Regions from separate parts of the Variovorax sp. GW821-FHT09D05 genome, predicted to be linked through region 1. Evidence: predicted binding sites of a transcription regulator. Region 1 holds the regulator's gene; each other region holds the start of a gene.
What was found. Region 1 encodes sigma-54, which starts transcription at its own class of promoters, with help from an activator protein. Its sites were predicted from a motif close to TGGCANGNAANCTGCTTT; they were not measured.
Positions count from the first base shown of each region.

Region 2: AC07O3_RS28895 (nitrate- and nitrite sensing domain-containing protein) is a predicted target of sigma-54. The motif match lies at 1,915-1,932, and genes of this name have one in related genera.
Region 3: AC07O3_RS09540 (flavin monoamine oxidase family protein) is a predicted target of sigma-54. The motif match lies at 2,444-2,461, and genes of this name have one in related genera.

Region 1 is NZ_JBWKOZ010000007.1:427,002-431,984, forward strand. Features, by position in the region: gene AC07O3_RS21225 (phospholipase D family protein) at 1-732, opposite strand, end outside; gene rpoN (RNA polymerase factor sigma-54) at 743-2,344, opposite strand; gene lptB (LPS export ABC transporter ATP-binding protein) at 2,362-3,156, opposite strand; gene lptA (lipopolysaccharide transport periplasmic protein LptA) at 3,153-3,866, opposite strand; gene AC07O3_RS21245 (thiol:disulfide interchange protein DsbA/DsbL) at 4,009-4,656, opposite strand; gene AC07O3_RS21250 (SPOR domain-containing protein) at 4,799-4,983, opposite strand, start outside.
Region 2 is NZ_JBWKOZ010000012.1:76,040-81,022, forward strand. Features, by position in the region: gene AC07O3_RS28890 (CmpA/NrtA family ABC transporter substrate-binding protein) at 1-278, opposite strand, end outside; gene AC07O3_RS28895 (nitrate- and nitrite sensing domain-containing protein) at 622-1,884, opposite strand; gene tsaD (tRNA (adenosine(37)-N6)-threonylcarbamoyltransferase complex transferase subunit TsaD) at 2,004-3,044, shown strand; gene AC07O3_RS28905 (alpha/beta hydrolase-fold protein) at 3,001-3,735, opposite strand; gene AC07O3_RS28910 (Hsp20/alpha crystallin family protein) at 3,923-4,294, opposite strand; gene AC07O3_RS28915 (branched-chain amino acid ABC transporter substrate-binding protein) at 4,419-4,983, shown strand, end outside.
Region 3 is NZ_JBWKOZ010000003.1:335,796-340,778, reverse strand. Features, by position in the region: gene AC07O3_RS09565 (AraC-like ligand-binding domain-containing protein) at 1-203, shown strand, start outside; gene AC07O3_RS09560 (universal stress protein) at 210-635, opposite strand; gene AC07O3_RS09555 (sulfite exporter TauE/SafE family protein) at 711-1,532, opposite strand; gene AC07O3_RS09550 (cell division protein ZapA) at 1,838-2,170, opposite strand; gene AC07O3_RS09545 (DUF904 domain-containing protein) at 2,167-2,391, opposite strand; gene AC07O3_RS09540 (flavin monoamine oxidase family protein) at 2,497-4,092, shown strand; gene AC07O3_RS09535 (c-type cytochrome) at 4,118-4,540, shown strand; gene AC07O3_RS09530 (RidA family protein) at 4,607-4,983, shown strand, end outside.

The DNA of each region.
Region 1 (4,983 bases):
CACCGACTGGATCGGCCGCACGTAGATGCTGTTCCAGTACTGGTCGAACAGGCTGCCCAGCCGCGGGATCAGCGCGCCGGTGACGAAGGTGTCGAGGTCTAGAAAGTTCTCGCCCGCCGTGCGCCTGAAATACTGGTTGCCGATGTTGCGCCCGCCCGCCACCGCCATCGCGCCGTCGGCAATGAACAGCTTGTTGTGCATGCGGCGGTTCACGCGGCTGAAGTCGAAGAGCGACGCGCTGAAGCGCTTCAGCAGGCTGCCGCGCCCGGCCGGGAACGGGTTGAACAGGCGCAGCTCCACGTTGGGCGTGGCGGCCAGGCCGAGCAGCAGCTCGTCTTCGCCGGAGGTGTAGAGGTCGTCCATCAGCAGCCGCACGCGCACGCCGCGCTGGGCGGCGTCGCGCAGGGTGCGCATCAGGTAGCGGCCGGTCTCGTCGTTCTCGATCTGGTAGTACTGCACGTCGAGCGTGCGCTGCGCGCGACGGGCCAGCTGGATACGGGTGTCGAAGGCGAAGTCGCCGCCGGGCATGAGGCGAAAGCCGCTCAGGTCGGGGTCGGGCTGCGAGGCCAGCGCGATCTTGCCGAGCGCGGTGTCGGCTGACACGGCCATGGCCTTGGTGGGCGGGCGCGGCGCCTCGTCGGGCAATGTGGCGCAGCCTGCGAACAGCAAGACCGCCGCCATGACGAAAACCCAATGCCCACAACGCGAAAGCGACGGCAGGCGACGGGTCATCGGTGGCTTTCTACAGGGCCTTGCGAAGGTTGGCGGGCGCGATGCGCAGCGCCTCGCGGTACTTGGCCACGGTGCGGCGCGCGCACTCGATGCCCTGCTCTTTCAGCATCTCTGAAATCTGGCTGTCCGACAGCGGCTTCTTGATGCTCTCGGAGCTGACGAACTGCTTGATCAGCGCGCGCACCGCGGTGCTCGACGCATTGCCGCCGGTCTCGGTGCCCAGCGCCGAGCCGAAGAAGTACTTGAGCTCGACCGTGCCGAAGGGCGTGGCCATGTACTTGGCGGTGGTCACGCGCGAGATGGTCGATTCGTGCAGGCCCAGCTCGTCGGCAATCTCGCGCAGCACCAGTGGACGCATCGCGAGTTCGCCGTGCACGAAGTAGCTCTTCTGCCGCTCGACGATAGCGTTGCTCACGCGCAGGATGGTGTCGAAGCGCTGCTGGATGTTCTTGATGAACCAGCGCGCCTCCTGCAGCCGCTGCGACAGCGCCTGGCTGCCTTCGCCCTTGTGCGACTTGAGTGCGCCGGCATAGATGTCGTGCACGCGCAGGCGCGGCATCACCTCGGGGTTCAGCATGACGCGGAACTTCACATTGGTGCCGCGGCCCGTCTTGGTGACGATCACGTCGGGAATGACGATGTTGCGCTCGACGTCGACGAAGCGCCGGCCCGGCTTCGGCTCGAGCCGCGCGATGATCTGCAACGCCGAGCGCACCAGCTCCTCGTTGCTGCGGGTGAGCGTGGCCAGGCGCTTGAAGTCGCGGCGCGCGAGCAGCTCCATTGGCTGCTTGCAGATGGCAATGGCGGTCTTGCGGACCAGTTCTTCCTCGTCGGTCTCGTCCTCGCGGGCCAGGGCGCGCAGCTGGATGCCCAGGCATTCGCCGAGGTCGCGCGCGCCGACGCCGGCGGGTTCCAGGCTTTGCAGCAGGCCGAGCGCCACCTGAAAGTGATGCACGAGGTCGTCGAACTGGTCGTTGTCGTCGCCGGCCAGGCCCGAGGCCAGTGCGGGCAGCGAGTCTTCTAGGTAGCCGTCGTCGTTGAGCGATTCGATGAGAAAGCGCAGCGCGGCGCTGTCGTTCTCGTTCAGGCGCAGGCTCAGCGCCTGGCGATGCAGGAAGGACTGCAGCGACTCCTGGCTGCGCGCGAGTTCGGTGGCGTCGGCACGTTCGTCGTCGCCGAGGTTGTTCTGGCGCGCGGGCGCATCGCTGCCCCATTCGCTGTCGTCGGGCGCCATGTCGACGGTGCCGTCGCCTTCCCAGTCGGGCTCGCGCTCGGTGATCTCGGCAGCGGGGCCGTCGGTGTCGGCCGTGGTGGTGGTGCTGGTTTCGGTGGAAGCAGTGGACGCGCTGGCGGCGGGCGAAGCGAAGTCGCTTTCGCCGTCGCCGCTATCGCCGCCGTCGTCGCGCGGCACCGGGGCATCGGCCGTGTCGAGCCCGAATTCCTCGCGCGCCGCTTCTTCAGCCGTGCGCTCGAGGAACGGGTTCTCGTCGAGCATCTGCTCCACCTCCTGGCTCAGTTCGAGCGTGGAGAGTTGAAGCAGCCTGATCGACTGCTGCAGCTGTGGCGTCAACGCCAGATGCTGCGAGACGCGAAGGGATAGCCCTTGCTTCATGGGAACCGCTCCCGCCCTTACATGCGGAAGTGTTCGCCCAAGTACACCCTGCGTACTTCGGCGTTGTCGACGATCTCCGAGGGTGTGCCTTGTGCCAGCACATGCCCGTCGCTGATGATGAAAGCGTGATCGCAGATGCCCAGCGTTTCACGCACGTTGTGGTCGGTGATGAGCACGCCGATGCCGCGCTCCTTCAGGAAACTGATGATCCGCTGGATCTCGATCACCGCGATCGGGTCGATGCCGGCGAAGGGCTCGTCCAGCAGGATGAAGCGCGGCTGCGTAGCCAGCGCACGCGCAATTTCGACGCGGCGGCGCTCGCCGCCCGACAGCGCGAGCGCGGGCGAATCGCGCAGGTGGTCGACGCGCAGGTCGGCCAGCAGCTCGGCCAGGCGCTCGTCCATGTGCTGCTTCGACAGCGGCGCCATCTTGCCGTTCTCGTCGGGCTCGCTCTGGAGCTCGAGCACGGCGCGCACGTTTTCCTCGACCGTGAGCTTGCGGAAGATCGAGGCTTCCTGCGGCAGGTAGCTCAGGCCCATGCGGGCGCGGCGGTGGATCGGCATGTGGGCGATGGGCTCGCCGTCGATGCTGATGTCGCCCGCGTCGGCGCGCACCAGGCCCACGATCATGTAGAACGAGGTGGTCTTGCCCGCGCCGTTCGGCCCGAGCAACCCGACGACTTCGCCCTTCTGCACGTCGAGCGAGACGTCTTTCACGACCGTGCGGCTGCCGTAGCTCTTCTTCAGGCCGCGCGCGATCAGGCGGCTGCCCGGTGCGCCGTTGGCGTCCTGCGTTCCTGCGGTTTCGATCACTTGCGGGTTTCTCCCTGGTCACTGAGCGTGGTGCTCTGGCGCAGGCCCTTGCCGGGTGCGGGCGTGGGCGCCGGCGGCGCCGCCTTCGCGCCGGCCGGAGCCGAGGCACCGGCTGCCGGTGCGGTGGCGGCCTTGGGGGTCAGGATGGTCTTGACGCGCCCGCCCGGGGTGGACGCGTTGACGGCGGTGTTCGGCGGCACGGTGGAACCGTTGACCGTGTAGGTGTCGTTGCTCTGGTCGTAGACGATCAGCGCGCCCTGGCTCTCGTCGTTCGGCGTAGCGCCGAGCAGGCGGCGCATGGTGGCGTTGCGGATGAACTTGACGTTGTCGGCGCGGCTGTCGTACTCGATGACTTCCGACTCGCCCTCGATCCACTCGTCGGGCGCATTGCGTTTCTGCTTGTAGTAGGCCCGCTTGCCCGGTGCCGCCGTGACCACGCCGTACTGGTAGCCCTCGGGGTCCTGGCGTACATCCATGCGTGCGCCGCGGATGATGATCGTGCCCTTCGTAACGAGCACGTTACCGGTGAACACGCTGGTCTGCTTCAGGTCGTCGTAGCGCATCGAGTCCGACTCGATGTTCATCGGCTTGGTGCGGTCGGCGGTTTCGGCCAGTGCGCCCGAGGCAAGGCCGGCCAGCAACAGCGCGCCGGCGGCCAGGCGGCCGATGCGACGAAGGAAGGGAGTGGTGGGGTGAGAGTGCAATGTCATAGAGGCACGAAACTTGCTCGGCATTGTATGCGGCTGATTGCGTCAGCCCCGCACGCACAGATGAAAAAGCCCGCCGATGCGGGCTTGACTTTCTTCCTGGAACACCGCGGAACCGGCTCCGCCGGACCGCGATCCTGGGGGGTCAGCCCTTCTTCGCTTCGCCGATCAGATAGTTCACGACCTGAAGCACTTTGGTCATGTTGCCGGCGGTTTCGCCATCCACATACCAGCGGCCGGCCACGGCCATTGCCGGCACGCCAGCCACCTTGTAGGCGTCGGTCATTTGCGAGGCGCGCTTGGCCTTGCTGGCCACGCCGAAGGAGGTGAAGACTTCCTTGAACTTGGCGCCGTCCAGGCCGTTGGCGGCGGCCCAGGCAATGATGTTGGCGTCGCCGTTCACGTTCTGGCGCTGCGCGTGGATCGCGTTGAACACCTTCGGCTGATATTCGTCGACCTTGCCCATCGCCTCGAGCGCGTAGTACAGGCGCTGCTTGGCTTCGACGTCGTTGCCCACGAAAGGCACGGGGATGCGGCGGAAGGCGACTTCCTTGGGCACCGTCTTGATCCAGGCTTCCAGCGCCGGCTCGAAGTCGTTGCAATGCGGGCAGTTGTACGAGAAGAACTCGACCACCTCGATCTTGCCGGCGGGCGCGTCGACCGGCACGCGCTTGTCGAGCACCAGGTACTCGGTGCCGGCCTTGGGCGCACGCGCCTGGGCGTGGGCCGGGTTGGCAGCCAGGGACAGCAGCCCGAGCGAAGTGGCGGCCAGCGAAAAGTCACGACGTTTCATTGAAAGAGCTCTCCAGTTGTTACGGCAGACTGAGCCGGCGCGCGGCGGGGAGTTCCCCCTCATCCGGCGCGCCCGAGGCAGTGGATGGTGGCGGCAAACGCCGCGCGGCGAAGCTTAGGGGCTATTTGTGTCGGCTGCCGGGTCAGCGCTGCACGCGAACCAGCGCCGAATCCATGCCGCCGCCGTCGAGCCGCTCCTTGAGGCGGTCGGCGTCGTCCTTCTTGTTGAAGGGGCCCGCGCGCACGCGGTAGACGGTGCGGCCCGCCTGCTCGCGCTCGGTGACCTTGGCCTCGACGCCCATCAGCGACAGCTTGGCGCGCTGGGCCT
Region 2 (4,983 bases), on a different contig from region 1:
CCGTTGACCAGCTTGTCGCGCACGCCGGCCCAGCTGGCTTCCTTGCTGGGGACGATCTTCACGCCGTACTTCTTGTCGATGCCGAGCACCGAGGCCATCACCACGCTGGCGCAGTCGGTCAGCGGGATGAAGCCGATCTTCACTTCTTCCTTCTCGGGCTTGTCCGAGCCCTGGGCCCAGACGGCGGCGCGCAGCGCCGGGTCGATGCCGACGGCGCCGATGGCAGCGGCTTGCAATACGCGGCGTCGGCTGAGGCGGGTTTTGAGCAGGTCGGTCATGGGGCGGGGCTCCGGTTGAAGACAAACAAACAAGAAAGACAAAAACGAAAAGGCGTCCGCACCGCGCAGGGGCTGCTCGAAAACGAGCCCTTGCGGGATGGGGACGCCTTTGTCCGGTTCGGTGGGAGACACCCGCCGTTGGGTGCCGCCTGCCTGAAGACCCATTGAGGGGCCTACGAACTTATTGCTTGCAAGCGGTGTGCCAGCCTTCAGGTGCCATGAGCTGCTATCAAGAAAGTAGCGGGGTGCGGCCGCACAGCATGGGAGAGGGCCCGATCAGGCCGGGAAGCGCCGGATGGCACGGTTGTTGTGCACTGCACCAAGTTGAACGGTCCGGACCGCTTCAGCGCGGCGGCGCGCGGTCGAGCATGGGCAGGTAGTCGGCCATTGCCAGCATCGACTCGGCCACGTCGACCAGCCGCCGTTTCTGGTTCATGGCGGTCTGGCGCAGCATCTTGTGCGCGTCTTCTTCGCTGAGCCGGCGGTGCGCCATCAGCAGGCCCTTGGCGCGTTCGACGATCTTGCGTTCGTTGAGTGAGGCGCGCACGGTTTCGAGTTCGTCGCTCATGGCCTGCAGGCGGTGCGACTGTTCCTGGACCATGTCGAGCACCGAGCGTTCGAGATGGCGGCCGAACTGGGCGGGAGCGGCCGACTGCGCATCGGCGTCGTCGAAGAACAGGGCGCCGGCTTGCGGGGCCAGCGTGTCGAGCAACTGCCGGTATTCCTGCAGCTCGCTGCGCGCCTGCACGGTCTTTCGCTCGCACAGCGCGCGCAGGTCGGCGGCCAGGCGGTCTTCGACGATCTTCATGGCGTCGATGCGGCGGGTGCAGCAGTCGAACCAGGCCTGGCTGAGCGGCACGTCAGCCGGCGTGGAGGCGGCGCCGCGCCGGCGGATGCGTTCGAGCTCGGCCACTTCGGCATCGGGCTGGCTGTTGCGCCACAGCGCGAGCACCGCCTCACCGGAGAAATCGGTGAACACCTGGAAGCAGCGCTCCTGCGATTCGATCAGGTGCAGCCACTGCAGGCGCTGCGCCTCGTCGCTGCGGCCCAGCGCCAGCGCGGCGGAGCCGAAGGCGCGCTCCTGGCCGGCGAATTCCTTGCCCTGCATGAAGTTGAACATCGCGACCAGCAGGCGCGAGATCTCGGGGTCGGTGGCGCCGTCGGCCGCCTCGAACACCACCGACAGCAGGCCGGCGACGAGCTTGGCGAACGCGGCGGTGGACTGCGCCGGCTTCAGTTCGAGCGCATCGATGCGGCGGCGCAGGCCGGGCAGGGCGTCCAGCCCGGGGAGCACCCATGCGATGCGGCTGAACAGGCGCGCGCTGTTGCCGGCGCCCGCGCCGCGGTGGTTGTCGGCCTCGAGCTGGTCGAAGCCGGCGCGCACCTCTTGCTCCAGCGCGATGCATTCGGCGATCTGCGGGCCGCGCTGGTCGGCGAAGCGGGCGCCGCGAGAGGTGAGGAACATGTTCGACATGCCCCGCTCGCGCTGCAGCGCGTGGACGAGGCGGCCGATCAGGCTCACCAGTTCGCTGGTGCGGGCGAGCTGATCCAGCTCGTCGATTTCGCAGCGACGGGCAGCGATCAGAAAACTCAGTCCGGATTTCATGGTGGGAGGGCGCGGGGCTCTGGCATGGTCAACGCAACATCCGTGCCTCGGGGAGTGGAGAGCGCCTCCGTTTGCCCCTTCGCGGGTGCCGGGGGAGGGCGCCGCCTACACTCGGCGGCATGCTCTTGTTGGGAATCGAATCATCCTGCGATGAAACCGGCGTGGCGCTGGTCGAGTCGCACGGCGACGCGCTGCCGCTGCTGCTTTCGCACGCGCTGCACAGCCAGATCGCCATGCACCAGGCTTACGGCGGCGTGGTGCCTGAACTGGCCAGCCGCGATCACATACGCCGCGTGCTGCCGCTGACCGAAGCCGTCATGGCCGAAGCCGGCCGCACGCTGGGCGAGATCGACGTGGTGGCCTACACGCGCGGGCCGGGCCTGGCGGGCGCGCTGCTGGTGGGCGCCGGCGTGGCCTGTGCGCTGGGCGTGGCGCTGGGCAAGCCGGTGCTGGGCGTGCATCACCTCGAAGGGCATCTGCTTTCGCCGTTCCTGAGCGCCGATCCGCCGGAGTTTCCGTTCGTCGCGCTGCTCGTGTCGGGCGGCCACACCCAGCTGATGCGGGTGGACGGCGTGGGCCGCTACGAGCTGCTCGGCGAGACCATCGACGACGCAGCCGGCGAGGCCTTCGACAAGAGCGCCAAGCTCATGGGCCTGCCGTACCCCGGCGGGCCGTGGCTCGCGAAGCTGGCCGAAGGCGGCAGTGCCACGGCCTTCAAGCTGCCGCGGCCGCTGCTGCACAGCGGCGATCTCGATTTTTCCTTTGCCGGCCTGAAGACGGCCGTGCTCACGCAGGCCAAGAAACTCGGCGACCAGCTCGAAGCGAACAAGGCCGACTTGGCAGCGTCCACGCAGGCGGCCATCGTCGAGGTGCTGCTGAAGAAGTCGCTTGCCGCGCTCGACCAGACCGGGCTCAAGCGCCTGGTGGTGGCGGGAGGAGTGGGAGCCAACAGGAATCTGCGCGAACAGCTGAACGCTGCGTGCGCGAAGCGCAAGGTGCGCGTGCACTACCCGGAGCTGCACCTGTGCACCGACAACGGCGCGATGATCGCCATGGCTGCGGCAATGCGGCTGCAGTCAGGGCTGTCGCAGGCGAGCGAGCGCTATGCCTTCGACGTCAGGCCGCGATGGCCCATGGCTTCGCTACCGGAGACTGCGTAAGCAGTTGCTTTGATCGGCCGATTGCCGGCAGCGGCAGCACGTCGAGCACATTGCGCCACAGCTGGCGCCACTGCGGCCAGTCGTGGCCACCCTCGGTCGTGAAGACGCGCCCCGGCGGCAGGGCGTCGGCCAGCAGCTTGTGGTTGCTGGCAAAGCGGTCGTCGAGCCCGAAGCCCAGGTACAGCGGCGGCAGGTTCTGCGACGGCTGGGCTTCCAGGTACTGCTGGAAGAAGGGCCAGAGCTTGCGGTCGGGCTCTTCGTCGGGCTGCGGCCCGGTAGGCGCCTGCCAGGTGCGCAGGCCGCCGGCCTTCTTGATCTCCGCGCCGAGCACCCGGCGTCCCAGGTAGGGCGCGAGCGCCACGATGCCGTCCACCGACCCCGGCCGCGCCAGTTCGTGAATGAGCGCACCGAAGCCGCCGATGGAAATGCCCACGAGCCAGATCGACTTGTAGCCCTTGGCGCGCTGCGGCTCGATGACCTCGGTGTGGAGGCGATCGCTCAGCGTCTGTTCGTAGTAGTAGGAAACATCCGCGTCCACCAACAGGGAGTCGGCCGCCAGATGGCGTTCGCGCACAGCTGCGATGAACCCTTCGCGCTCGAACTCGTCGGGCTTCAGGTACGCCCCGGGCAGGAACACCAGGAGCGTGTCGGATTGTTCGTTGGGGTTGGCGGATTGAAGGTGCGTTTTCATGGTGCCTTTGGGGCACCCGAACCGCACCGTAGCGAGTTCGGTGCGTTTACGAGACGCCCACGAAGAAGAAAGTTCTAAGAAAACGTCACATCATGTGACGTTATCTAGCGCTATTGTGAATAAGGTGCTCGTTTAAAGTCAAAACGAGGCCTTAACTAACATTTTCCTCTTGTGGGCATAGGCCAAATTAGTTGATTTGTAACTGAGTGGCCTGGCTCACGGGGACCAGTTTGCCGAGCTTCAGCGTGAGCACGCCGTTCTCGAGCTTTGCTTCGCTGGTGGCCACGTCGATGTCCTGCGGCAGCTCGTAGGCGGCCTTGAACTGGCGCTTGGCTTCGGCCTTGCTGTCGATGCGCAGCACGGCGCCTTCGATGCTGATCGCGAGGTCTTCGCGCGTGAAACCCGGCACGTCGAGCGAGAGGGTCCAGCTCTTGTCGTCCTGCTCGACCAGCGGCGAGCGGCGGGCACCGGCGAAGGCATCGTTCACGAAGCGTTCGAACGAGCGGTCATAGGCGCGGGGAGCGAAGCGGGCGGTGCGAAGGGTGGGGGCGAAAAACATGATGAAGAACTCCTGAATCAACACAATGGGGACAAGGAATGTGTGTCCCTTACACTGCGCGGCCGTTCAATCGTGAGTGCCGCTTGACACCTCATCTAGGCCCCGCGGCACGCGTTTCAAGACAATGAATCCCCCCTTTATTTGGCGTCGCGAGGCCTTGAAATTCGCGGCGCTGGCGCTATGCGCGAGGCCCTTCGCCGCGCTGGCACAAGCATCGGTTTCATCGCCACCTGCGCCCATTCGCCTGGCACTCATCGAAAGCATGAGCGGCCCCTTCGCCAACACCGGCGAGGCCGTGTTCCGCAATCTGCTGTGGGCGGTGGAGCGCGTGAATGCGCGCGGCGGCATCAAGCTGCCCGGCGGCGCGCGGCCCCTGCAGCTCGACCGCTACGACAGCAAGGGGCAGAACGAAGAAGCGCTCTCCGCGCTGCGCGCCGCGATGGACGACGGCGCGCGCATCGTGCTGCAGGGCAACTCGTCGGCCACGGCCGCGGCGCTGGTCGATGCCATCGACAAGAACAACGAGCGCGACCCGTCGCGGCGCGTGATCTTCCTCAACTACGCGGCGGTCGACCCGGTGCTCACGAACGAGCGCTGCAGCTTCTGGCACTTTCGCTTCGACGCCCATGCCGACATGCGCGTGGCCGCGCTGATGGACGTGGTGAAGGACGACGCAGCGCTCAAGCGCG
Region 3 (4,983 bases), on a different contig from region 1:
AGCCGCTGACGCCGTCGCAGTACATCTGGGAGCGCAGGCTGGAGGCGTGCAGCCGTGACCTGCTGGAGCCGCGCCTCGCGGGCCGGCCGGTGGCCGAGATTGCCTATGGCCGCGGCTTCAACGACGCGGCGCATTTCAGCCGCGCGTTCCGCGAGCGCTTCGGCTGCTCGCCGCGCGAATGGCGGCAGCAGCGCATGCAGTAAGAAGGGCTACTGGACCAGCATCACCGTCGTGTTGGTTTCGGCGACCACCTTGGTGGCAACCGAGCCCATCAGCGCGCGGCCGAAGATGCCGTGGCCATGGGTGCCGAGCACGATCAGCCCGGCTTGTGCCGCCGCGGCCGACTTGAGGATTTCCTCGGCCACATGGCCGTGGCGCGAGTCGATCGTGTAGTTGCTCACGCCGCTCTCGGCGAACAGCGCCTTCACCGGGTCGAGCACCTTGGCGTTTTCCTCGGCGTAGTAATCCGCCACCAATTCTTTGCTCAGGTGGCGCGCGACATGGCCCGAGATGCCGGTGCACACGTGCACCACCACCAGCTGATGCCCGTCCACGAACATGGCGCGATTGGCAAGCAGGTAGTCGAGCGCTTTGCGGGTGTAGGCGCTGCCATCGACGGCAATGAGGATTTTCATGAAACCCTTATACGGCGCGGCTTCGCGCACCGCAACGGGGCGTACCTCAGGCCCGAAGGGCTTTGCCCGGCCAGATCAGCCGTGCAGGCCCTTCCAGAGCATGTAGGCCGCGAGCAGGTAAAGGATGCTCGCGAACACGCGCTTGAGCTTCTTCACCGGCAGGCTGTGCGCCGCCTTCGCGCCCAGCGGTGCGGTGAACACGCTGCACAGCGCGATCACGGCCAGCGCGGGCAGCCAGATGTAGCCGAAGGAGCCAGCCGGCAGGCCTTGCACCGACTGGCCGCTGACCGCATAGCCGAGCACGTTCGCCACCGCGATCGGGAAGCCCAGCGCCGCGCTGGTGGCCACCGCGTTGTGAATGGACACGTTGCACCACGTCATGAACGGCACGCTGATGAAGCCACCGCCCGCGCCCACTAGGCCCGAGATGAAGCCGATCGCGCCGCCTGCCGCGAGCTGGCCGCCCGTGCCCGGCATCTGCCGTGTGGGCGCGGGCTTCTTGTCGAGGAACATCTGCGTGGCCGAGAAGCCCACGAACAGCGCGAAGAAGATGGCCAGCGCCGTACCCTTGAGCAGCGAGAACACGCCCAGGCTGCCAGCAAGGCTGCCGATGACGATGCCGGGCGCGAGCCGCCGCACGATGTCCCAGCGCACAGCGCCGCGCCGGTGGTGCGCGCGCACGCTGGACACCGAGGTGAAGATGATCGTCGCCATCGAGGTGGCGATGGCCATCTTCACCGCGAGGTCGGCCGGCACGCCGCGATGGCCCATGATGATCGTGATGAACGGCACCATCAGCATGCCGCCGCCGATGCCCAGCAGGCCCGCGAGAAAACCGGTGCCGAGGCCGAGAGCGGCGAGTTCGGCGATCAGGAGGGGGTCGAGCAGGGCAGCGATATTCACGGGAAAGTCACGCAAGAGAAGTGAGAGGCTGGAAAAAGCAACGGCCCCGAGCAGTGGATGCAGGGGGCCGTGGCAGGAAAAGGTGTCTGCAGGTGATGTGCCGGACCCGCATCCTGAACCAGGGTTCAGGTGGGCGAGGGCAGCAGGACTTCGGGTTCATCTGACGCGAGATGATCACGCCCGTCGAGCGATGTACCAAGCCCGGCTCCGGAGAGCATTGGAACAAGGAAATATTAAGCCCGACACAGTCTGCAGACGGATTGGATTTTACGCCTCGTCCGTCTTCGTGCCAGCCTTATTCAGAGTAAATGTCCATCGCCAGCCAGGGCCTGATCGAGTTTCTGGATGAGCTGCGTGGCCTTCGCGTCGGTTTCGACGCTGTCTGCAGCCGAAGTGGCAACTGGTGCCGCGGGCGCTGCGACAACAGCGGCCTGCTGCGCGGCGAGGTCGAACGCCAGGTTCAGCGAAGCCAGCACCGCGATGCGGTCGCGGGCCTTGACTTTTCCGGCATCGCGGATCTTGCACATGGCTGCGTCCACGCGTTCGACGGCTTCGCGCAGCTGCGCCTCGCCGCCATCGGGACAGCCGAGCAGATAGCTCTGGCCCATGATCTGTACTTCAATCTGCTTCATGCGGGGGAATCTTCGGAGGGTGGTTCAGCCGGCAACCGTTCGAGCAGGGCATCGAGGCGCGTACGTGCCGCAACGAGCCGCGACTTCAGGACGTCGCGTTCGCGCGTGAGCGCATCGACCTGCTCCTGCAGCAGCGCATTGGTGCGTTGCACCTCTTCGTGACGCACAAGCAGTCGTTCAACACGCTCGGCGATCTGATCGATAGGGCTGGAGGCGGGCATGGTTGGCGATTGTAGTTTCCCAAGGAAGCGGCCCCCAGGCGGTGCCTGGGCGTGGCATGGATTCTGCTGCCTTCTAGTTGCCTTTCAAACTCCAATAGCCTGTCAATGACCACGAAGAACAACACTTTATTCAGTCGGCGCGACCTGCTTACGCTCATCGGCAAGACCGCAGGGGGCGGCGCGATGTACCAGGCGATGACCTCGCTGGGCTTTGCCGCCGAATCCAACTACAGCGGACCACCGAAGCTCGATGGCGCAAAGAAGGGTGCGTCGGTGCTGGTTCTTGGCGCAGGCCTGGCCGGCATGGCCGCCGCGCTCGAACTGCGCAACGCAGGCTACTCGGTCAAGGTCCTCGAGTTCAGCAATCGCGCGGGCGGCCGGTGCTGGACGCTGCGCGGCGGCGACACCTTCACCGAGCTGGGTGGCGCCGTGCAGCAATGCGGCTTCGCCAAGGGCGAGTACTTCAATCCGGGGCCGTGGCGCATTCCCTATCACCACCATGCGGTGCTGGGCTACTGCAAGCGGCTGGGCGTGGCGCTGGAGCCCTTCGTCCAGGTCAACTACAACGCGCTGGTGCATTCGAGCAAGGCCTACGGCGGCAAGCCGCAGCGCTACCGCCATGTGCAGGCCGACTACCAGGGCTACGTCGCCGAGCTGCTCGGCAAGGCCACGACGCAAGGCAACCTCGATGCGGCGCTGACGAAGGAAGACAAGGAGAAACTGCTCGAAGGCCTGCGCCGCTGGGGCGCGCTCGACACGCAGTTCCGCTATCTCGAGGGCACCGTCAGCAGCGACCGCCGCGGCTATGAAGTCGATGCGGGCGGCGGCCTCATGCCGTTGGCCAAACCGTCGAAGCCGCTCGACATGAGCGAGCTGCTGCAATCGAATCTTTGGCGTTACATCGCCAGCGGGCAAGACTACGAATTCCAGAGCGCGATCTTCCAGCCCGTGGGCGGCATGGACATGATCGCCAAGGCCTTCCAGAAAGAAGTGGGCAGCCTGATCCGCTACGGCGCCAAGGTCACGAAGATCGAGCAGAACGACCGCGGCGTGACGGTCACCTACACCGATGCATCAAAGGGCGGCGCGGTCACGCAGGCCAAGGCCGACTGGTGCCTGTGCACCATTCCGCTGTCGGTGCTCAGCCAGATCGACATCCAGGTGGGCTCGGCAATGCAGGAGGCCATCAACGCCGTGCCTTATGGTGCATCAGTAAAGGTGGGCCTGCAGTTCAAGCGCCGCTTCTGGGAAGAAGACGAGCACATCTACGGCGGCATCAGCTACACAGACCTGCCGATCTCGCGCATTTCGTATCCCTCGACGCGCTATGGCGCCAAGGGCAAGTCGGTGGTGCTGGGCGCTTACGTGTTCGACGGCCCGAACTCCTACGAATTCACCGCCATGGCGCCCGAGGAGCGCGTGCGCCGCGCGGTCGAGTTCGGCACGCAGCTGCATCCGCAGTACGCGAGCGAATTCGACAACGGCATCTCCGTGGGCTGGCACCGCGTACCCGGCACGCACGGCTGCTACGGCATGTGGACCGACGAGACGCGCCAGAAGCACTACAAGAACCTGTGCCAGGTCGATGGCCGCATCGCGCTGGCCGGCGAGCACGCTTCCTACATTCCGGCCTGGCAGGAGGGCGCACTGCTCTCGTCGCTCGACGCCATCCAGCGGCTGCATGCCCGCGCCGTCGCGTGAAAGCCGAGTGAAGGACACACCCACCATGAACAACAACATCACGACCTTCAAGCGCGCGCTGCTCGGCCTTTCGCTGGGCGCGCTGGCCTCGGTGGCCGGCCAGGCTGCTTTCGCGCAGTCGCCGGAGCCCGTCTTTTCCGTCGGCCCCCGATTCCAGGAGAGCTCGGGCGAGGCGATCTACCGCGCGACCTGCCAGGGTTGCCACATGGCGCAGGGACAAGGGGCGAAGGGCGCAGGCGCCTATCCGGCGCTCGCCTCGAACCCGCGCCTCGCGAGCCCGGAATACCCGCTCTACGTGGTGATCAATGGGCAGAAGGGCATGCCCGCCTTTGGCAAGATGCTGAGCGACGAGCAGATCGCTTCCGTGGTCGGCTATGCGCGCACCCATTTCGGCAACCAATATCCTGACGCCATTGCGGCGGAGAGCGTCAAGAAGCTGCGGCCTTGATCGGCCTTCTTCTTTCGATACCTGGCAGATCCTTTCTTCATCCACCCCAGCAGAGAGACAACACGCATGACCATGACCTCCATCACGAAGAAGCTGGCGCTCGTCGCCGCACTGCTCGCAGCCGGCACCGGCGCCGCCCATGCGGCCGATGAAATCATTCGCCACCGCATTCCGAATTCCACCTTCCCGATCTCGGCAGCGGTGGAGGTACCGTCTTCGTTCACCAACGTCTACCTCTCGGGCCAGGTGCCGCCGCTGCAGGACGCGACCGCGCCCAAGAACAGCGCGGCGGCCTATGGCGGCGACACCAAGGGCCAGACCGTCGGCGTGCTCAAGGCCATCGAGAAGAGCCTCACAGGCCTGGGCCTGACGATGGGCGACGTGGTGAAGATGCAGGTGTTTCTCGTCGGCGATCCGGCCAAGGACAACAAGATGGATTTCGC